3 regions of the Streptomyces herbicida genome follow, and region 3 is predicted to be linked to each of the others. Evidence: riboswitches for the same ligand, from Rfam matches in the RefSeq annotation. Region 3 holds a riboswitch; each other region holds the start of a gene.
The links. Region 3 has a riboswitch for S-adenosylmethionine ahead of Q8A52_RS47080 (ABC transporter substrate-binding protein). Riboswitches for the same ligand answer to the same signal wherever they lie in the genome.

Region 1 (6,255 bases), on a different contig from region 3:
GCCGAGCCCGTGCACGCCGATGCGCGTGCCGGCCGGGATGCCGGGGCCGAGCACCGTGTGACAGCAGTCGGTGAACGCGTCCGCCCAGCGCCGGGTGAGGAAGGCGGCGCGGTCGGCGCCGAGGATGCCGCCGAGCAGCTCGGCCGCGATGTCGTCGGGCAGGAGACGGAAGTAGTCCGGCGGGGCCCAGGGGGTGTGCGAGAAGTGGCCGATCCGCAGATCGGGCCGGAGCTGCCGGAGCATCCGGGGGGCGAGGGCGAGATGGTAGTCCTGGATCACCACCGCGGCGCCCTGAGCGGCCTCCTCCGCCAGCGCCTCGGCGAAGGCCCGGTTGTAGGCCTCGTACGACGCCCACTGGCGCCGGAACTCGGCGTCGAAGACCGGCTCCAGCGGGGTCTGGTAGAGCATGTGGTGGACGAACCAGAGCACGGAGTTGGCGACGCCGTTGTACGCGTCGGAGAAGATCGTCGCGTCGATGTCCAGCATGCGCACCTGCTGGCCGCCGGTCGCGTCCACGGACAGCCGCCGGCCGCCGTGCGAGCGGCGCACCGCCTCCCGGTCGGCGTCGCTCAGCGCGGCGCACACCCACACCGCGTCCGTGTGCGGCCCGATGGCCGACAGCCCCGAGACCAGCCCGCCGCCGCCCCGCTTGGCGTGCAGCGCACCAGCCGCGCCGTCGGGGCGTACCTCGTACGAAACCGGGCCGCGATTGGACGCGACCAGCACTTCAGCAGCACCGTGCGTGGAAGCCATACGCCTCAACCTAGCCCGGCCCGGAAACGCTCAAACGTACGTTCCACCCTGAGAGGGGGCCGTATACAGCCGTTCTCCAGCCGATCAGGCCACTCTGCGCGAGGCGTACTCCGCGATCTCCGCCATCGGGGGCCGCTCCTCCGTGTCCACCGAGTAGGTACGCGGCTCGAAGCCGTCCTCGCCCCGCTCGAACTGGGTGAGGGAGGGACGGATGAGGTGACCGCGGGCCAGCCGCAGTTGCGCCGTTCGGTAGATCGCCGCCGCCATCCGGCCCAGCGCCTGCCCGTCCTGGTGCCGGTGCTTGCGCACGCCCACGTCGACCTGGGCCAGGGCGTCCAGGCCCACCAGGTGCAGGGCGTCGACCAGCATGCCCAGCTCCACGCCGTAGCCGACGGGGAACGGGAGCTGTTCCAGCAGGGAGCGGCGGGCCGCGTACTCGCCGCCGAGCGGCTGAACGAAGCCGGCCAGTTGCGGCCAGTGCATGTTCAGCAGCGGGCGCGCCATCAGCTCGGTGACCCGGCCGCCCTGGCCCGCCGTCCTGCCGGAGGCGAGTGAATTCAATTCGGTGCCGAGTGGGCGGTCGTACATGGCCTTGACCAGGTCGACCTCCGGGTCGGTGAGCAGCGGGCCGACGATCCCGGAGACGAAGCCGGAGGAGAACTCCCTCAGGTCGGCGTCGATGAAGCAGACGATGTCCCCGCTCGTGACCAGCAGGGACCGCCACAGGACCTCCCCCTTGCCGGGGACGGCCGGAATGCGCGGCAGGATGTCGTCGCGGTGGACGACCCTGGCGCCCGCGGCGGTGGCCACCGCGGCGGTGCGGTCGGTGGATCCCGAGTCGACGACGACGATCTCGTCGACCAGCGGGACCTGCTGCATGAGGTCGTGGCGGATCACGGCGACGATGTCACCGACCGTCTCCTCCTCGTTGAGCGCGGGCAGCACCACGGACACCGACTGACCCGTCCGCTGCTTGGCGGCGAGGATCTTGTGGAGGGGGCGATCGGTCACGGACCAGGAGCGGGTGGCCAGCCAGCGCTCGACTTCTTCCAGCACAGTCAGCGGCTCCTCACGTTGTCTCGCGGTTCGGACGACTATCTCAACTGTCCTGGCCTTCGGTTACAGTCTTGAACAACGCCGATGACCATCGCATGTCGAGGGTCGTGGGCGTTTACAACCACATACAGCTCATCCAGAGGGGCAGAGGGACACGGCCCGATGAAGCCCCGGCAACCCTCCAGTCGGTTCTCGTTCTCCAGCGAGGCTCCCGGCTAGGGAAGGTGCCAAATCCGTCTCACGGCGAGATGCGTCGTGAGGAAGATGAGGAGAAAGGGCCTCGCCTCCATGGCTGTGCAGACAGTTGCAAGCACCAGCAATCCCACCGTAGACCTCGGCCCGGCCGCTGCGCTGAGCTGTCGCGAGTGCGGTCACCGGGTACCGCTCGGACCGGTGTTCGCCTGCGAGGAGTGTTTCGGCCCGCTCGAGATCGCGTACGACTTCTCGGCGTACGAAACCGAGGAACTCCGCAGGCGCATCGAGGCGGGCCCCGCGAACATCTGGCGCTACGCGCCGCTGCTGCCCGTCCCCGCGGACGTGGCCGGAAAGCCGAACCTGAACCCGGGCTGGACGGAGCTCGTCAAGGCCGACAACCTGGCGCGCGAGCTCGGAGTGACCGGCGGCCTGTATGTGAAGGACGACTCCGGCAACCCGACGCATTCCTTCAAGGACCGCGTCGTCGCCCAGGCCCTGGAGGCCGCCCGCGCCTTCGGCTTCACGACCCTCTCCTGCTCCTCCACGGGCAACCTGGCCGGTGCCGTCGGCGCCGCGGCCGCCCGGGCCGGCTTCCGCTCCTGTGTGTTCATCCCGCACGACCTGGAGCAGGGCAAGGTCGTCATGGCCGCCGTCTACGGCGGTGAGCTCGTCGGCATCGAGGGCAACTACGACGATGTGAACCGCTTCTGCTCCGAGCTGATCGGCGACCCGGCCGGCGAGGGCTGGGGCTTCGTCAACGTCAACCTGCGGCCGTACTACGCGGAGGGCTCGAAGACCCTGGCGTACGAGATCTGCGAGCAGCTCGGCTGGCGGCTGCCCGACCAGATCGTGGTCCCCATCGCCTCCGGCTCCCAGCTCACCAAGATCGACAAGGGTCTGCAGGAGCTGATCAAGCTCGGGCTCGTCGAGGACAGGCCGTACAAGATCTTCGGTGCCCAGGCCGAGGGCTGCTCGCCAGTGTCGACCGCCTTCAAGGCCGGGCACGACGTCGTCCGCCCGCAGAAGCCGAACACCATCGCCAAGTCCCTGGCCATCGGCAACCCGGCCGACGGGCCGTACGTCCTCGACATCGCGCGCCGTACCGGCGGCGCGGTGGAGGATGTGACGGACGAGCAGGTCGTGGACGCCATCAAGCTGCTGGCGCGTACCGAGGGCATCTTCGCCGAGACGGCGGGCGGTGTGACGGTGGGCGTGACGCAGAAGCTCATCAAGGACGGGGTCCTCGACCCGACCAAGACCACGGTCGTCCTCAACACCGGCGACGGCCTCAAGACGCTTGACGCGGTGGCCGGCACGGGGCTGACCGCGACCATCCGCCCGAACCTGGACTCCTTCCGAGAGGCTGGCCTCGCATGAGCGTGACCGTCCGCATCCCCACCATCCTGCGCACCTACACCGGCGGTCGGGCCGAGGTGACGGCCGAGGGCGCGACCCTCGCCGAGGTCATCGAGAGCCTGGAGAAGAACCACACGGGGATTGCCGCCCGCGTGCTGGACGACCAGGGCAAGCTGCGTCGCTTCGTCAATGTGTACGTCAACGACGACGACGTCCGCTTCGAACAGGGCCTGGAAACGGCGACCCCCGACGGCGCGGGTGTCTCCATCATTCCGGCCGTTGCCGGCGGCTGATCATTACCGTGGGTAACGGCAGTTACCGATAGTTCATCTGATTGCCTCCTCCGTGAGAGAAGCGGAGGGGGCAATTCAGTGTGGTTGAGCGCGGTACAGTTGGGGAACTCGCTCCCGATCTCCGGGTCGGAAGCCCTGGATTCATGCCGTAGACCCGACAAGAAGTAGCCAAAGTGTGCGGGCCTTCTGCGGCATTTGCGCCTTTTATGGGGCCCGACTTGCCCTGAATTCGGGTGAATTCTCACCACATTCCGGACCGGTGGCGTCCAGAATTCTCGTCCGATTGACCTGTTGCAGACGGCAGTTGGACAGATACATTCAGCCGCGGTCGACGCGTTCCGGCGCACGCCCCCAAGCCAATGGGGGGTGAGGTCTGACCCGGATCCGCGAAGTGTGGATCTGTGCAAGGGCCAGTAATAGGGGAGTTAGGCATGGCTCAGGGCACCGTCAAGTGGTTCAACGCGGAGAAGGGGTACGGCTTCATCGCGGTCGACGGTGGTGCGGATGTTTTCGTCCACTACAGCGCGATCCAGATGGACGGCTACCGCACCCTGGAAGAGGGACAGCGGGTCGACTTCGAGATCTCGCAGGGCCAGAAGGGCCCGCAGGCGGACATGGTCCGGCTGGCGACCAGCTGAAGCACGCGTCGACTGACAGCGACGTTCTGTTCATCTTCGAAGGGCCCGTACCTCCCGGGGGACGGGCCCTTCGGTCTGCCCGGGCCGTCCGACCACCCCCCTCGAGGGGCCCCGCTTCGCGGGCGCTTCTTGCACTCGGACGGGGCGAGTGCTAATCATTGGCGTTAGCACTCTGAAGGTGAGAGTGACAACGAAGGACCGGGTCGGTGAGGTCCGCAGGCCGGGTGGGGCAAGGAACCACCGGCCCGTGGGCCGTCCGTCGCGGGCGCGGGCGCGGTCCGAAGGAATCACCCCCAGTCCTGGAGGGACCACTTCACATGGCCAAGATCATCGCGTTCGACGAGGAGGCGCGGCGCGGCCTCGAGCGCGGCATGAACCAGCTCGCGGACGCCGTGAAGGTGACGCTCGGCCCCAAGGGCCGCAACGTCGTCCTCGAGAAGAAGTGGGGCGCCCCCACGATCACCAACGATGGCGTCTCCATCGCCAAGGAGATCGAGCTCGAGGACCCGTACGAGAAGATCGGCGCCGAGCTGGTCAAGGAAGTCGCCAAGAAGACGGACGACGTCGCCGGTGACGGTACGACCACCGCGACCGTGCTCGCCCAGGCCCTGGTCAGGGAAGGCCTGCGCAACGTCGCCGCCGGCGCCAACCCGATGGCGCTGAAGCGCGGTATCGAGAAGGCCGTCGAGGCCGTCTCCGCCGCCCTGCTCGAGCAGGCCAAGGACGTGGAGACCAAGGAGCAGATCGCTTCCACGGCCTCCATCTCCGCCGCCGACACCCAGATCGGCGAGCTCATCGCCGAGGCCATGGACAAGGTCGGCAAGGAAGGCGTCATCACCGTCGAGGAGTCCCAGACCTTCGGTCTGGAGCTGGAGCTCACCGAGGGTATGCGCTTCGACAAGGGCTACATCTCGGCGTACTTCGCCACCGACATGGAGCGGATGGAGGCGTCGCTCGACGACCCGTACATCCTCATCGCCAACTCCAAGATCGGCTCCGTCAAGGACCTGCTCCCGCTCCTCGAGAAGGTCATGCAGTCGGGCAAGCCGCTGCTGATCATCGCCGAGGACGTCGAGGGCGAGGCCCTGTCGACCCTGGTCGTCAACAAGATCCGCGGCACCTTCAAGTCCGTTGCCGTCAAGGCCCCGGGCTTCGGTGACCGCCGCAAGGCCATGCTCGGCGACATCGCCATCCTCACGGGCGGCGAGGTCATCTCCGAGGAGGTCGGCCTCAAGCTGGAGAACGCGACCCTGGACCTCCTGGGCCGCGCCCGCAAGGTCGTCATCACCAAGGACGAGACCACCATCGTCGACGGTGCCGGCTCCTCCGACCAGGTCAACGGCCGGGTGAACCAGATCCGCGCCGAGATCGAGAACAGCGACTCCGACTACGACCGCGAGAAGCTGCAGGAGCGCCTGGCGAAGCTCGCCGGCGGTGTCGCGGTCATCAAGGCCGGTGCCGCCACCGAGGTGGAGCTCAAGGAGCGCAAGCACCGCATCGAGGACGCCGTCCGCAACGCCAAGGCGGCCGTCGAGGAGGGCATCGTCGCCGGTGGTGGCGTGGCCCTGCTCCAGGCCTCCCAGGTGTTCGAGAAGCTGGAGCTGCAGGGTGACGAGGCGACCGGCGCCCAGGCCGTGAAGCTCGCGCTCGAGGCTCCGCTGAAGCAGATCGCCGTCAACGCCGGCCTCGAGGGCGGTGTCGTGGTGGAGAAGGTGCGCAACCTGACCCCGGGCCACGGCCTGAACGCCGCGACCGGCGAGTACGTCGACCTGGTCAAGGAAGGCATCATCGACCCGGCGAAGGTGACCCGTTCCGCGCTGCAGAACGCCGCCTCCATCGCCGCGCTGTTCCTCACCACCGAGGCCGTCATCGCCGACAAGCCGGAGAAGGCCGCCGCGGCCGCTCCGGGCGGCATGCCGGGCGGTGACATGGACTTCTGATCCCTCACGGATCAGCCTGTCCTT
Region 2 (6,255 bases), on a different contig from region 3:
CTTGGTGGTCGCCGCAATCAGCCCCTGCAGAGTGGCACCGGCGCCGGAGAAGGTGCCCGCGCTGCGGGTCGGGTTGGGCGACTCGGCGGTCTGCGTGATGTGGTAGGCGATGCCCGGGTTGGCGGCGAAGTAGGCGTCGATCTTGCCGCCGGTCAGCGCCAGGTTGACGGTGTTCTTGCTGGCGTAGTTCTTGACGGTGAGGGTCTTGCCCTCCTTCTTCAGCTTCGTCTGCCACTCCAGGAGGATCTTCTCCTGGTTGGTGCCGTTGTCGACGGCGACGGTCTTCCCGGCGAGGTTCTCGTAGTTGCCGTCGAAGTTCCAAGTGCTCTTCTTGAGCACCTCGAAGCCGAGGTTGTCCTTGCGGTAGGAGGCGAAATCGTACTTCTTCTTGCGCTCCTCGGTGTCGGTGATGTTGGCGAAGGCCACGTCGACCTTGCCGCTGTCGATACCGACGAACATGTTCTCCCAAGTGGAGTTCTGCAACTCGGGCTTGAGGCCGAGGACGGCAGCGACCAGGCGGCCGAAATCGGGTTCGGCGCCGGTGAGGGTCTTCTGGTCCGAGCCGATGTACGCCAGCGGCGGGAAGCCGTCCGGCAGGGCACCGACGCCAATCTTCAGCACGCCGCTCTTCCTGACCGTCGGGGGCAGTTCGGCGCTGATCGACTTGACGTCGGACACCTTGAGTGGGGTCGGCTTGGCGGCCCCGTTGGACAGCTGTCCCACGGTGACCGTGCCGGCGGCGTCGGCCGTGACGGCGGCGTCGCTGCTGCCCCCGCAGGCGGCGAGTCCGGCGGCGAGCGTGGCGACGACGGTGCCTGCGGTGAGACCGCGGAGGAGTCGGCTGCGGAAGCTGAGGGTGCGCATGGCTGTCCTTGGTGATGAGCGGTGTGCGATGAGAGATGAGGTGGGGCAGGCGGCGGTCAGAGGACTTTGCTGACGAAGTCCCTGGTCCGCTCGTGCTTGGGGTGGTCGAGGACCTCGGCCGGCGGGCCTTGCTCGACGATCTTTCCGCCGTCGATGAAGACGACGCGGTCGGCGATCTCGCGGGCGAAGCCGATCTCGTGGGTGACGATGACGAGGGTGGTACCGCTGGTCGCCAAGTCCTTGATGACGGCAAGGACTTCGCCCACGAGTTCGGGGTCGAGGGCGGAGGTGGGTTCGTCGAAGAGGATGACGCCGGGGCTCAGGGCGAGGGCACGTGCGATGGCCACCCGCTGTTGCTGGCCGCCGGACAGCTGCCGTGGATAGGCGCCGGTCTTGTCGGCCAGGCCCACCCGTCCGAGGAGTTCGCGGGCGATTTCCTGGGCCTCGGGCTTGCTGAGTTTCCCGGTGGCGACCGGGGCGGCGGCCACGTTGTCCAGCACGGTCAGGTGCGGGAAGAGGTTGAAGTTCTGGAAGACGAAGCCGATCCGGCTGCGCTGGGTGAGGATGGCCCGCTCACTCAGCTCCTTCAGCCGCTCCCCCTGACGCCGTACGCCGATCAACTCGCCGTTGACGCTGACGTAGCCGACCTCGGGCTTCTCCAGGTGATTGATGACCCGCAGCAGCGTGGACTTGCCGGAGCCGGACGGACCGAGGATCACGGTGACCTCGCCGGGCCGGACGGCCAGGTCGATGCCGTCCAGCACACGGTGAGTGCCGTACCACTTGTGTACGTCGTGGACCTCGACGGCGGCGGGCGCGGCCGCCAGGGTCCCGGGGGTGTCGGTGCTCATACGGCGGCCTCCCTGCGCGCACGTTCGCGCAGGTCCCGCAGGCCGGTGCGGAGTTTCTGCAACGGGGTCGGCGGCAGGGTGCGGATGGCGCCCCGGGCGAAGTACCGCTCGACGTAGAACTGGACGACGGACACGGCACTCGTGAGGATCAGGTACCAGACGGTGGCGACCAGCAGCAGCGGCACGATGTCGCCGGGGTAGGTGCTGCCCATCGTCTGCACCGAGCCGAACAGGTCGAGCAGCGACACGTAGAACACCAGGGATGTGCCCTTGATCAGGCCGATCAGCTGGTTGACGTAGTTCGGAGTGATGGACCTGAGGGCCTGCGGGAAGACGATCCGGGTGAACTGGTAGCTCTGGGGCAGGCCGAGCGCGGCAGCGGCCTCGTGCTGGCCCTGGTCGACGGAGAGGATTCCGCCGCGCACCACTTCGGAGGCGTAGGCCGCCTCGTTGAGGCTGAGGCCGACGACGGCGACCACCATGTCGGAGGCGAGCCGCGACTCGTCGAAGGTGAAGAAGGCGGGCCCGAAGGGCACCCCGAGGCTCAACGTCTGGTACAGGGCAGAGAAGTTGTAGAGGAAGATCAGCACGACGATCAGCGGCACGGACCGGAACAGCCAGGTGTACACCCAGCTCACCGCACGCAGCACCGGACTCCCGGAGAGCCGCCCCAGCGCGATCAAGATCCCGCCGAGCAGCCCCAACACCGCGCTGAACGCGGTCACTTCGAGGGTGATGACCAGCCCGTCGAGGACGGTGGGGCGCAGGAACCAGTAGCGGAAGCGGTCCCACTGGTAGAACGGGTTGGTCACCAGCCCGTGGGTGATCTGGGCGACCAGCAGGAGCACGGCAGCCGTGATGATCCAGCGGCCGGGACGCCGGAGCGGAAGGACTCGCTGCGCCGCCAGGGGCTTCGGCACGGCGGGGGTGTCGGGGCGGGGGATCGCCTCGGCGGGCGGTGCTGATCCGGAGGACACAGCGATGCCGGGAGGTTCACTCATGGAGGGCTCCATCGGTTACGGACACCCAGGACCGCGGAAAGCGGCAGCACCACACCGCGCGGGAACGGCTCGGCACGAGGCGACGCACGGGTACACGCGATGCGGGGGCTGGGCGGGGAGAGGGCGCACCGCGACAGCGGTGGTCGTCAGAGACTCAGAGAGCCGTCAGCCTTGACAGAGGGCGCGGCAAGCGACCGTACACAGCGCGCTGTTGACGCGCAGCAGGTCGACGGAGCGGTCCGTGCACAGCACGACGCGGCCGCGGAGCCGCCATGCGGCCGTCCCGTCAGCTGCGTACATCGCTGTCACCATCACTTCTCCGCCCCTGGGGCATCTCGGTCTGAGCCGCAAGTTAGGCAGGTACCGAAAAGAATGTCAATCCGCGTGACCACCAGGTGAGACCGCATGCTCGGCCTTCTTGACGGCGTCACGGAGCTCACTGAAACTGACGGGGACGGTCACGATTGTCAGCGCCACGGCGCGGGTTCGCCCCGCTCATGTGGTCATCGGCCCCGGCCCGCTGACAGGCAACCCTTCCACCGCGACGGGGTGCCCCGGGTGACGACCGGGTCCCGCCGGTGCGGCGGGGCAAGCGTGGTCTCGCGTCTCGCGAGCCGGAGGTGGGACTGGTGGGAATGCCCTGGAACGACTTGACGAGGCGCCTGCACATCGATCTGTCGCGGGTCTCCAGCGCTTACTGATCCGCCACCCGTCCGCGCCATCCGGACCGGTGCGGCAAGCTCAGTCGCTCCGCATTCGGCCGCCGGTGCCCACAAGGCGGCGGTAGCTTGCTCGTTCCCAAAGGGAGAGTCATGCCCGAGACAACTTCACCCAGTTCCAGCACAGACAACTCCAATGCCGGCAACCAGAGTTCGTCCGCTTCGGGCCATCGCCCCAGCGCGGCCGTACCGTCCCCCCTCCCCCACCTCTTCCACAGCCGTATCGGCGTCGGTCTGGCCGGCGGCTTCTACCCGGCACCGCACCGCTACGAACTGTTTCTGTCGGGGAGTTGTCCCCGCTCGCTGCGCATCTCCATCAGCCTCGACCTGCTCGGCCTGAAGGACTCGGTCGCCACCACACTCCTGGCTCACCCCGCCGAGACACCCGACGCCTTCGCCTCACTGCGCCGCGCGTACGAAGCCACGGTGCACCACTACGACGGACCACTGAAGGCGCCCGCGCTACGCGACCGGTGGAGCGGGCGCATCGTCAGCAACCACACCCCCGACATCCTCCGCGACCTCGCGGGCCTGCTGTCCGGTCACGACGGAGCCTGCCCCTCCGCGCTGCGCCCGCCAACCCTCGCCGCGGACATCGACGCCCTCTGTGACCTGCTGGATCGGGATGTCACCCCGGTCGCCGAGTCCTCAAAACGATCGGCGGCACTGGAACTGTTGGAGCGTCGGCTCGCCGGGCAGCCGTATGCGCTGGGCGAGGCTCTGACGGCAGCGGACGTAGACCTGTGGGTGGCGCTCGTCCATCTCGGCCCGGCCGACACCCTCAGCTCGCACCCCCGGCTCCGGGACTACGTACGCCGGCTCGGCAACCACCCCGCCTTCCCGGCCAGGACCGACCCGGTGCCTGACGCGGCGTGAGCCCAGCACACAGGTGCCCGTCGCGAGCGGCCAGGACGGATCCTGGGACCATTCCTCCAGGGAACCGTCATACAAGGCGATGTCCCGACGGCCCAGGAGCGTGAGGGCGAGAACCGTGCCGACGGCGGAGATGCCGCCTCTGCAGTAGAGGATCAACGGTGGCTCGTCGCCCTTGAATACCGTGCCAACGCGTTAGGCGAGTTCGGTGGCGGGCAGGAACCGGCCCGGGCCGTTCGCCGACGACACGGCGGCCGACGCCCCCGGGGGTGCGGCGTTCACCTCACCGTCCAGCAGCGCATCGGCACTGCCCATGATGATCTCGGCGTGCGCGTGCCGGTAGACGTCCAGCTCCGTGATCGGCCGCACCCAGGTCGAACCGCGGCAGGCGGGTCGGAGATGTTGTTCACGCCCTTCCTGACCAGGAGGTCGTGTTGCGTGACCGTCGACAGTGCGAGGCGGGCGGCACCAAGCTGCGCCGCGCCAACGGCCTCGTCGGTGCTGTGATCGTGACCACCGCCCGGTACACCTGGACGCCCGGCGGCGGTCCCAAGGTCACGCCGCCCGAGGACGACGCTCACTCGGGCGCAGCCAGGAGGAGCTGGAACCGCGTGTCCTGGCCGCACTCGCCCACCCGGTCGGATCGGCGAGGTCACCCTGCAGCTGTCCGCGAGGGTAGGACGTGGCTGGGCCCGGGACGGTATGACGGCGCAGCAGCTCCTCGAGACGGTCGTCCAGGACATGCACTGAGCCAAGACACTCCGCAAGACGGTGCGGCTGTCGCACGGCTGAGCCGCCACCGGGGAGGACCACGAGGAGAACACCGGAGGGGAGCCGGTTCTCCTCCTACCACGGGTGCCGCCGTTCCGGGGGAACGGCGGCACCTGCTTGGACGAAACCCTTGTCCGGGGCCTCGACGCGGCCACGCAAGGACTCCAGGACGGAGAGCCTCTCGTTGTCCAGCCAGTCGGCCCGCCGGCTCCCCATGCCCGATCGTGACGCCGCTTCAGGTCAGTCCCCCTATTCGGCGTGCCCTCCACGACTCGTCGAGGCAAGCGCGCATCAACCCCTGGTAACGGCGTCCGGCTGCTTCGCGGCAGCATCCGAATACGCGATAGGGCCCGGCAGGAACTGCTCGTCCAGGCCTGCGCGCACTACGCCGGCGCGCCACCGGCTCGGTCCAACTCCGCCAGCAACCGAGGCCAGGTGGCCTCAAACCCGGGGTGCAGACGAAGCGAGCCCATCTCGGCGGGCGTGCACCAACGGTAGGCGGCTCCCTCCCCGTCTCCACGGCGTGGAGAAAGCGGCGCCAGGAGGTCCGCGACGACGGTGTGATACGTCCATCCGCCGTGGTCGTCCACGAACGTCAACAGGTGACGTACCGTCGCAGCAGTGCCCAGTTCTTCGACGAACTCCCGGCAGGCCCCCTCCCACGGACTCTCGCCGATGTCCAGCGCACCGCCGGGGATGCCCCAGCTGCGGCCGTGATGAACCCACCAGGATCGCCGCTGAAGCAGGAACCGGGGCCCCTGACGCACCAGCAGCCCTGCCGCGCCATGCGGGCCCCAGTGGCGGCACCCTCGCCGGTCTCTGACGTATCCGCGGCTGCTGTCGACCATGCTGCCTCCCCCATACGGCGCGCCACCGAACAACAAACTCAACCCGGCGACCGCCTCTCACCCCAAACAAGTCCACCCCCGAACCTGTCACACGGCACCGCTTCCAACACGCCGAACTGTTGGAAACAACGCGCACATCGAACCAGTAACGGGGCCGTTCCTGGCGCCGAACATCGCCCGGAGGCGATCCCTTCGGGCCACAGCCCGAGACGATCGTGGATGCTGCTGGATACCTGCGTCAGCGTCCGAATTCTCGGCTCCGACCGCCGCCCCAACACCCCGGGCCGAGTCAGGAAACGTGCAATCGAATCATCCGTGCAGGTCAGCG
Region 3 (6,255 bases):
CTGCTCGCCGAACACATCGAGTCGACCGCCGGTCACGGACGCGAGGCCGGCGACGGCCCGCCCGATGGTGGTCTTGCCGCTGCCGCTCTCCCCGACCAGTCCGACCACCTCCCCCAGCCCGATCTCGAAGCTCACGCCGTCGACGGCCCGGAAGCCCTTCCTGCCCAGTCGGCCGGGATAGTCCACGACAAGGCGGGAGGCCCGTACGACCTTTTGTTGCCCGTCGTACGGTGCGGAAGCTTCCGTACGGCCTCCACCCCCGAAGACGGGTACGGCGGCCAGCAGTTTCCGCGTGTACGGGTGAGCGGGCGCAGCGAACAGCTCGCGGACCGGGGCCTGCTCGACGACCTCGCCCTCGCTCATCACGGCCACGCGGTCCGCGAGGTCGGCGACCACGCCCATGTTGTGCGTGATGAGGAGGACGGCGGTGCCGAAGTCGGTACGGCAGCGGTGGAGAAGTTCCAGGATTTCCGCCTGGACGGTGACGTCCAGGGCCGTGGTGGGCTCGTCGGCCACGATGAGTTTGGTGCCGAGGGCCAGGGCCATGGCGATGACGGCGCGCTGTTTCTGGCCGCCGGAGAGCTGGTGCGGGTAGTGGTCCACGCGGGTGGCCGGGTCCGGGATGCCGACCTTGTCGAGCCAGTCGACGGCCAGAGCCCGGCGTTCGGCCTTGCTGCCGCCGCGGCCGTGGGCACGCAGGCCCTCGGTGAGCTGCCAGCCGATGGTGAAGACCGGGTTGAGCGCGGTGGACGGCTCCTGGAACACCGCCGCGGCGTGTGTGCCACGCAGTTCACGGAGCCTCGCGGGAGGTGCGGTGAGGACGTCCTCGGCCGGGTCTGCGGTGCCGTCGCCGAGCAGGACACGGCCACGGACGGTCGCCGTGACCGGCAGCAGGCCCAGGACCGACTTGGCGGTCACGGTCTTGCCGCTGCCGCTCTCGCCGACCAGGGCCAGCACCTCCCCGGGAGCGACGCAGAGGTTCACCCCCTTCACGGCCTGGGACGTTCCGGCGTCCGTGGCGAAAGAAATGTGCAGGTCCTCGATGCGCAGCAGGTCAGTCATCGTTCGCGACTCCTTCCGTGCCGGCGATGGTCGAGGCGCCACGCCGCCGCAGCCGCGGGTCGGCCAGGTCGGTCAGGCTCTCACCGAGCAGGGTGGTGCCGAGCACGGTGAGCACGATGGCCAGGCCGGGCGGGATCGCCGTCCACCACAGGCCCGAAGTGACGTCCGCGACCGAGCGGTTGAGGTCGTAGCCCCACTCTGCGGCCGAGTTGGGCTCAATGCCGAAGCCGAGGAAGCCGAGGCCGGCGAGGGTGAGGATGGCCTCCGAGGCGTTGATGGTGAAGATCAGCGGGAGGGTGCGCACCGAGTTGCGCAGCACGTGCCGGAACATGATCCGCCAGGTCCCGGTACCGATCACCCGGGCCGCGTCCACGAAGGGCTCCGCCTTCACGCGGATCACCTCGGCCCGTAGGACACGGAAGTACTGCGGTACGAAGGCGACGGCGACCGAGCAGGCGGCCGCGCCGAGGCCACCGACGAGGCTGGACTGTCCGCCGCTGATCACGATCGACATGACGATGGCGAGCAGCAGCGGCGGGAACGCGTAGAGCGCGTCGGCCAGGCCCACCAGGAGCCGGTCCAGCCGGCCGCCGAGATAGCCTGAGGCCAGGCCGAGAACCGTGCCGGGGACCACCGACAGCAGCAGCGCGGCGAGGATGATCTCCAGGGCGGTGCGGGCGCCCCACACCATGCGGGACAGCACGTCGTAGCCCGCGATGGTGGTGCCCAGCAGGTGCTCGCCGCTGGGATGCTGCTGCGAGCCGAACAGCCCGCCGGCGTCCCGGAGTTGCGCGTAGCCGTACGGAGCGACCAGCGGCCCGACCAACGCGGTGAGCACGAACAGTCCGGTCAGGACCACGCCGGTGACCAGCATGGTCCGTTGCACGCCCGCACTCGCCCGCAGGGGCAGCGGCAGCCGTCGTAGAAGAACCTGCGCCACGGCTCAGTACCTCACTCGGGGGTCGATCAGGGCCGCGATGACGTCGACGAGGAAGTTCGTCACCGCCACGACGACGGCGAACAGGACCACGATGCCCTGCACTGCCGGAAAGTCACGGACCGTCAGGTAGTGGGCCAGTTCGAAGCCGAGGCCCTTCCACTCGAAGGTGGTCTCCGTCAGCACCGCTCCGCCGAGGAGACCCGCGACCTGGAGCCCGAGGACGGTGACGACGGGGATCAGGGCGGGTCGGGTGGCGTGCCGGGTGACCAGACGGAAGGGTGCGACGCCACGTGAGCGGGCGGCCTCGACGTAGTCGGAGTTCAGCGTGCCGATCAGGTTCGTGCGGACCAGGCGCAGGAGAATGCCCGCGACGAGCAGCCCCAGTGCAAGGCCGGGCAGTACGGCGTGCTTCAGGACGTCTGCGACCGCCGCCCCGCTGCCGCTGCGCAGGGCGTCGACGAGGTAGAGCCCCGTCGTGCTGGTCTGGCTCTGGAGGAAGAGCTGGACGTCGGTGCTCGCCCGGCCGGACGCGGGCAGCCAGCCGAACTGGATCGCGAAGACGAGCTTGAGCAACAGGCCGACGAAGAACACGGGCGTGGCATAGGTGAGGATGGCGAACAGTCGCAGAGCCGCGTCGGGCGCGCGGTCCCGGTACGAGGCCGCCGCCATGCCCAGCGGGACGCCCACGATCAGGGCCACGGCCAGGGCGTAGAAGGCGAGTTCGACGGTGGCGGCGCCATAGGTGCCCAGCACGTGTGTCACCTGCTGGTTGTCGGTGACCGTGTGGCCGAAGTCGCCGGTGACCAGGGACTTCAGATAGTCCAGGTACTGGGTGAACAACGGCCGGTCGTAGCCCGCCTGATGAAGCTTGGCCTGGAGCTGGTCCGGGGTGAGCCGATCGCCGAAGGCGGCGCTGATCGGGTCGCCGGTGGCACGCATCAGGAAGAAGACCAGGCTGACCAGGACCAGCACGGTGGGGATGATGAGCAGGAAGCGGATCACCAGGTAGCGGGCGAGTCCGTACCCGGCGGCGCCGTCGCCCGAAGTGGTGACGGCGCCGGGGGTGTCCTGTGTCAGGGCGCTCACTTCTTCGCAAGCCCCGTCCAGCGGAACTGGTAAGCGCTGTTCAGCTCATCCGGCACTCCGCTGACGTCGGTGCGGGTGACGATCGCCGTGGACCCCTGCAGCAGCGGCAGCAGCGGCACCTGCGCGGCGGCCTTGTCCTGGGCCTGCTTCAGCAGTTCGGTCCGCTTGGCCGCGTCGGTCTCGGTCTCCTCCTTCTTGATCAGCGCGCGTACGGCGTGGTCGTCATAGCCGTTGGCGACCCAACTGTTGGCCGCGTAGAAGGGCGAGAGGTAGTTGTCGGCGTCGAGGTAGTCGGCGTACCAGCCGAGCTGGTACAGCGGGTACAGGTGCTTGACGCGGTCCTTGCCGTACTGGGTCCACTCCGTGGACTGCAGGTTCACCTTGAACAGGCCGGTGGCCTCCAGCTGGGTCTTGATCAGCGCGTACTCGTCCGCCGAGGACGAGCCGTAGTGGTCGCTGTTGTACTGCAGGTTGAGGGTGACCGGGATGCTCACCTTCGCCGCCTTCAGCTTCGCAGCCGCTGCCGTCTTGTCGGGGCCGCCCTTCTTGTCGCCGTAGAGCGACTTGAAGGCGGGTGTGGCTCCGGCGAGGCCGTCGGGCACCGAGCTGTAGAGCGGCTGGAAGCTGTTCTTGTAGACCTGCTGGGCGAGTTGGGCCCGGTCGACGGAGTCGGCGACAGCCTGCCGTACGGCCAGCGCCTTGGCCTTGTCGGCGTTCTTGGACTTGGTGCCGTACGGCTGGGTCTGGAAGTCGAAGACGATGTACCGGATGCCGTTGCCGGAGCCGGTGTGGACCTTGATGTCCTTCTTCTTGGCCAGGTCGTCGAGGTCGGCGGTGGTGAGGGTGCGGTAGACGGCGTCGATGCCCCCTTGCTGGACGTCGAGCTTCAGATTGCTGGCGTCGGTGTAGTACTTGAGCTGGATGTTCTTGGTCTTCGGGGTGCCCTGCTGGCCCTGGTAGGCGCTGTTGGCGGTGAAGGAGACCAGGGAGTTCTTGTCGTAGCTCGTGACGCCGTACGGCCCGCTCCAGGGCTTGCCCGCGACGACCGACTTGTCGTCGAGGATCTTGTCCGCCGGGAAGACCTGCTCGTCGACGATGTAGCCGGCCGCCGTGGACAGCACCTGTGGGAACAGCGTGTCGTTGGCCGACTTGAGGGTGAAGACGACGGTGGCCGAGTCCGGGGCGGTGACGGAGGCGAGGTTGTACAGGAGCGACGACGGGCCGTTCTCGTCGGCGATCTTCAGCGTGCGATCGAAGCTGAACTTGACGTCAGAGGAGGTCAGTTGGTGCCCGTTGGCGAACTTCAGGCCCTTCTTGAGGGTGACCGTGTACTCCTTGGGTCCCGTCAGCTTGATACCGGTGGCCAGGTCCGGGGACGCCTCCGTGGAGCCGTTCTTCACGCCGAGCAGGGTCGAGTAGACCTCGGTCTCGATGGTGCCGGAGCCCGCGTCCCAGGCGCCCGCCGGATCCAGGCTGGTCACCTGGTCCGTCGTGCCGATGGTCAGCGCCTTGATCGAGGCCGCGTTGCCGCCGTCCTTGGTGCTGGTGCATCCGGTCAGGGCCACCAGGAACGCCGTACCGAAGGAAAGGGCGCCGAGGCCGGTTCGGAGCGATCTGGGCGTGATGTGCTGTGTCATGGCTGGTCTCCGCTTCCGCATGGGCGGGTACGCGACGGAGCCGCGCCGGGCTGGACCTGCCGGACGGCGCGCGTTGTCGCGTGGGAAGGTGAAGGAAAAGAGAGTTGACGATGCGTCGGCGCGTTTCCCGCCGACGGCTCAGTCAGTTCTGACAGAGACAGCTGCAGACCAGCAGCAGATCCACATGACGTCGGGAGCACAGCACGAGGCCACTTGCCACGCCGTCCTCCTGGGGGTGTCGTCGGCGCACGGGCCGAAGGAAACGCACTTGCAGAACAGGGAAATCCGCCGAGCCTTCACCTGGGGCACCCCGCTGCGTCGAGGGTTGCCGTCCGGCCAGCCAGGGCTTGATCACCGGAACTCGTAGCTCGCGCTCACCGTAGATCGACAATTCTCTCGGCGTCAAGAGTTCGCCCTGGCGGGATGACCTGCGCAGGCGCGGCTGTTGCACGGACAACCATATGTGCAGGCCCAGCTCGGCCAGGATCTCGGCGGCAATGGAGGCCCGTCTGCAGCACCGCCCCGGGGAGGGATGTCGGCTCGCGGCTCGGTGATGACTTTCCGAGCCCGCCAGGGTCCGCCTGCCGTGCTCCACCCACGACTGCCCCTCTGGTTGGCCAAAGTACAGTCGACAAGATGCGGGATGGGACCGTCTCAAAATCGACGTGTGCAAATCAGGGCGAACCAGTCACGTCCGAACAACTACGTATCGGCATACGAGACGCTGCCGAATTTGTGTTGTTCTTGTGAGAGGCGCTGCTACTGTTCCCGCCGTGATTCGGACATCCACCCCGGCGTTGACGCGGCGTCGCGCCGTCGACCTGATGCGCGTGCGCAGCGCGAGCTGTTGCCCCGGCGTCGCCGTGGCCTGCTGCTGAGTCTGAACCGACACTCACACGCGCGCTCACTCCTCCCGGCCGTGACCCCCACGTGCGCGGGCACGCCTAGGCGAATCCTTCTCCCGGACGTTCGGCCCACGGCCGTTCGGCTTCCGGTGTTTCAGTCCTGCGGTCATCCGCTTTCCCGCTTTCCCGTGCCTGCGTCCGCCGCACCCGCGCTCGCTGTTCCCGCGCGCATGCTGCCTGCCCGTGGGCCGCCTTCCGAGGAGTTCAACCATGCGTCTGAGACGTACCTCCGTCGTGGCGATCGCTGTCGTCGTCGCCACGCTCGCCTCCCCTCTCGTCCTGACCTCCGGTACCGCGTTCGCCGATCCCGGCGCGGGGATCGCCGCCCACCAGTTGGTCGGCGTCGGCTCGGACGTCACCCAGGACGTCCTGGACGCGCTGGCCGGTGAGACGGTCAACGGCACCAGCTACGCCGCGACCGCCGTCACTGCGGACGGCTACACGCTCGCGTCCTACGACGCGACCGAGCCCGGCACCGGCTCCACGACCTCGCAGATCCAGACCCGGACGAGCGGGCCGACGTTCCTGCGTCCCAACGGCGCCAATGCCGGCCGCCTCGCCCTGAGCGACTCGGTCGCAGGCGGCAACTACGCCGTCTCCTCCAGTGCCAACGACGGCACGGTGA

Region 1: linked by a shared signal. The riboswitch ahead of thrC (threonine synthase) and the one ahead of Q8A52_RS47080 (ABC transporter substrate-binding protein) in region 3 are both predicted to bind S-adenosylmethionine.
Region 2: linked by a shared signal. The riboswitch ahead of Q8A52_RS26135 (glutathione S-transferase C-terminal domain-containing protein) and the one ahead of Q8A52_RS47080 (ABC transporter substrate-binding protein) in region 3 are both predicted to bind S-adenosylmethionine.

The regions. Positions count from the first base shown of each region.
Region 1 is NZ_JAUYWJ010000002.1:553,781-560,035, reverse strand. It holds gene Q8A52_RS06285 (alpha,alpha-trehalose-phosphate synthase (UDP-forming)) at 1-753, opposite strand, end outside; gene Q8A52_RS06280 (glucosyl-3-phosphoglycerate synthase) at 838-1,809, opposite strand; SAM riboswitch class I at 1,939-2,080, shown strand; gene thrC (threonine synthase) at 2,098-3,381, shown strand; gene Q8A52_RS06270 (ubiquitin-like small modifier protein 1) at 3,378-3,653, shown strand; gene Q8A52_RS06265 (cold-shock protein) at 4,085-4,291, shown strand; gene groL (chaperonin GroEL) at 4,609-6,231, shown strand.
Region 2 is NZ_JAUYWJ010000013.1:31,646-37,900, reverse strand. It holds gene Q8A52_RS26150 (transporter substrate-binding domain-containing protein) at 1-864, opposite strand, end outside; gene Q8A52_RS26145 (amino acid ABC transporter ATP-binding protein) at 921-1,715, opposite strand; gene Q8A52_RS26140 (amino acid ABC transporter permease) at 1,712-2,716, opposite strand; SAM riboswitch class IV at 3,173-3,317, shown strand; gene Q8A52_RS26135 (glutathione S-transferase C-terminal domain-containing protein) at 3,529-4,311, shown strand; partial or broken gene Q8A52_RS48935 (sulfurtransferase) at 4,366-4,467, opposite strand; gene Q8A52_RS26130 (hypothetical protein) at 4,504-4,677, opposite strand; gene Q8A52_RS26125 (NUDIX hydrolase) at 5,463-5,927, opposite strand.
Region 3 is NZ_JAUYWJ010000045.1:13,957-20,211, forward strand. It holds gene Q8A52_RS47065 (ABC transporter ATP-binding protein) at 1-1,062, opposite strand, end outside; gene Q8A52_RS47070 (ABC transporter permease) at 1,055-2,002, opposite strand; gene Q8A52_RS47075 (ABC transporter permease) at 2,006-3,088, opposite strand; gene Q8A52_RS47080 (ABC transporter substrate-binding protein) at 3,085-4,725, opposite strand; SAM riboswitch class IV at 4,985-5,094, opposite strand; gene Q8A52_RS47085 (Ig-like domain repeat protein) at 5,841-6,255, shown strand, end outside.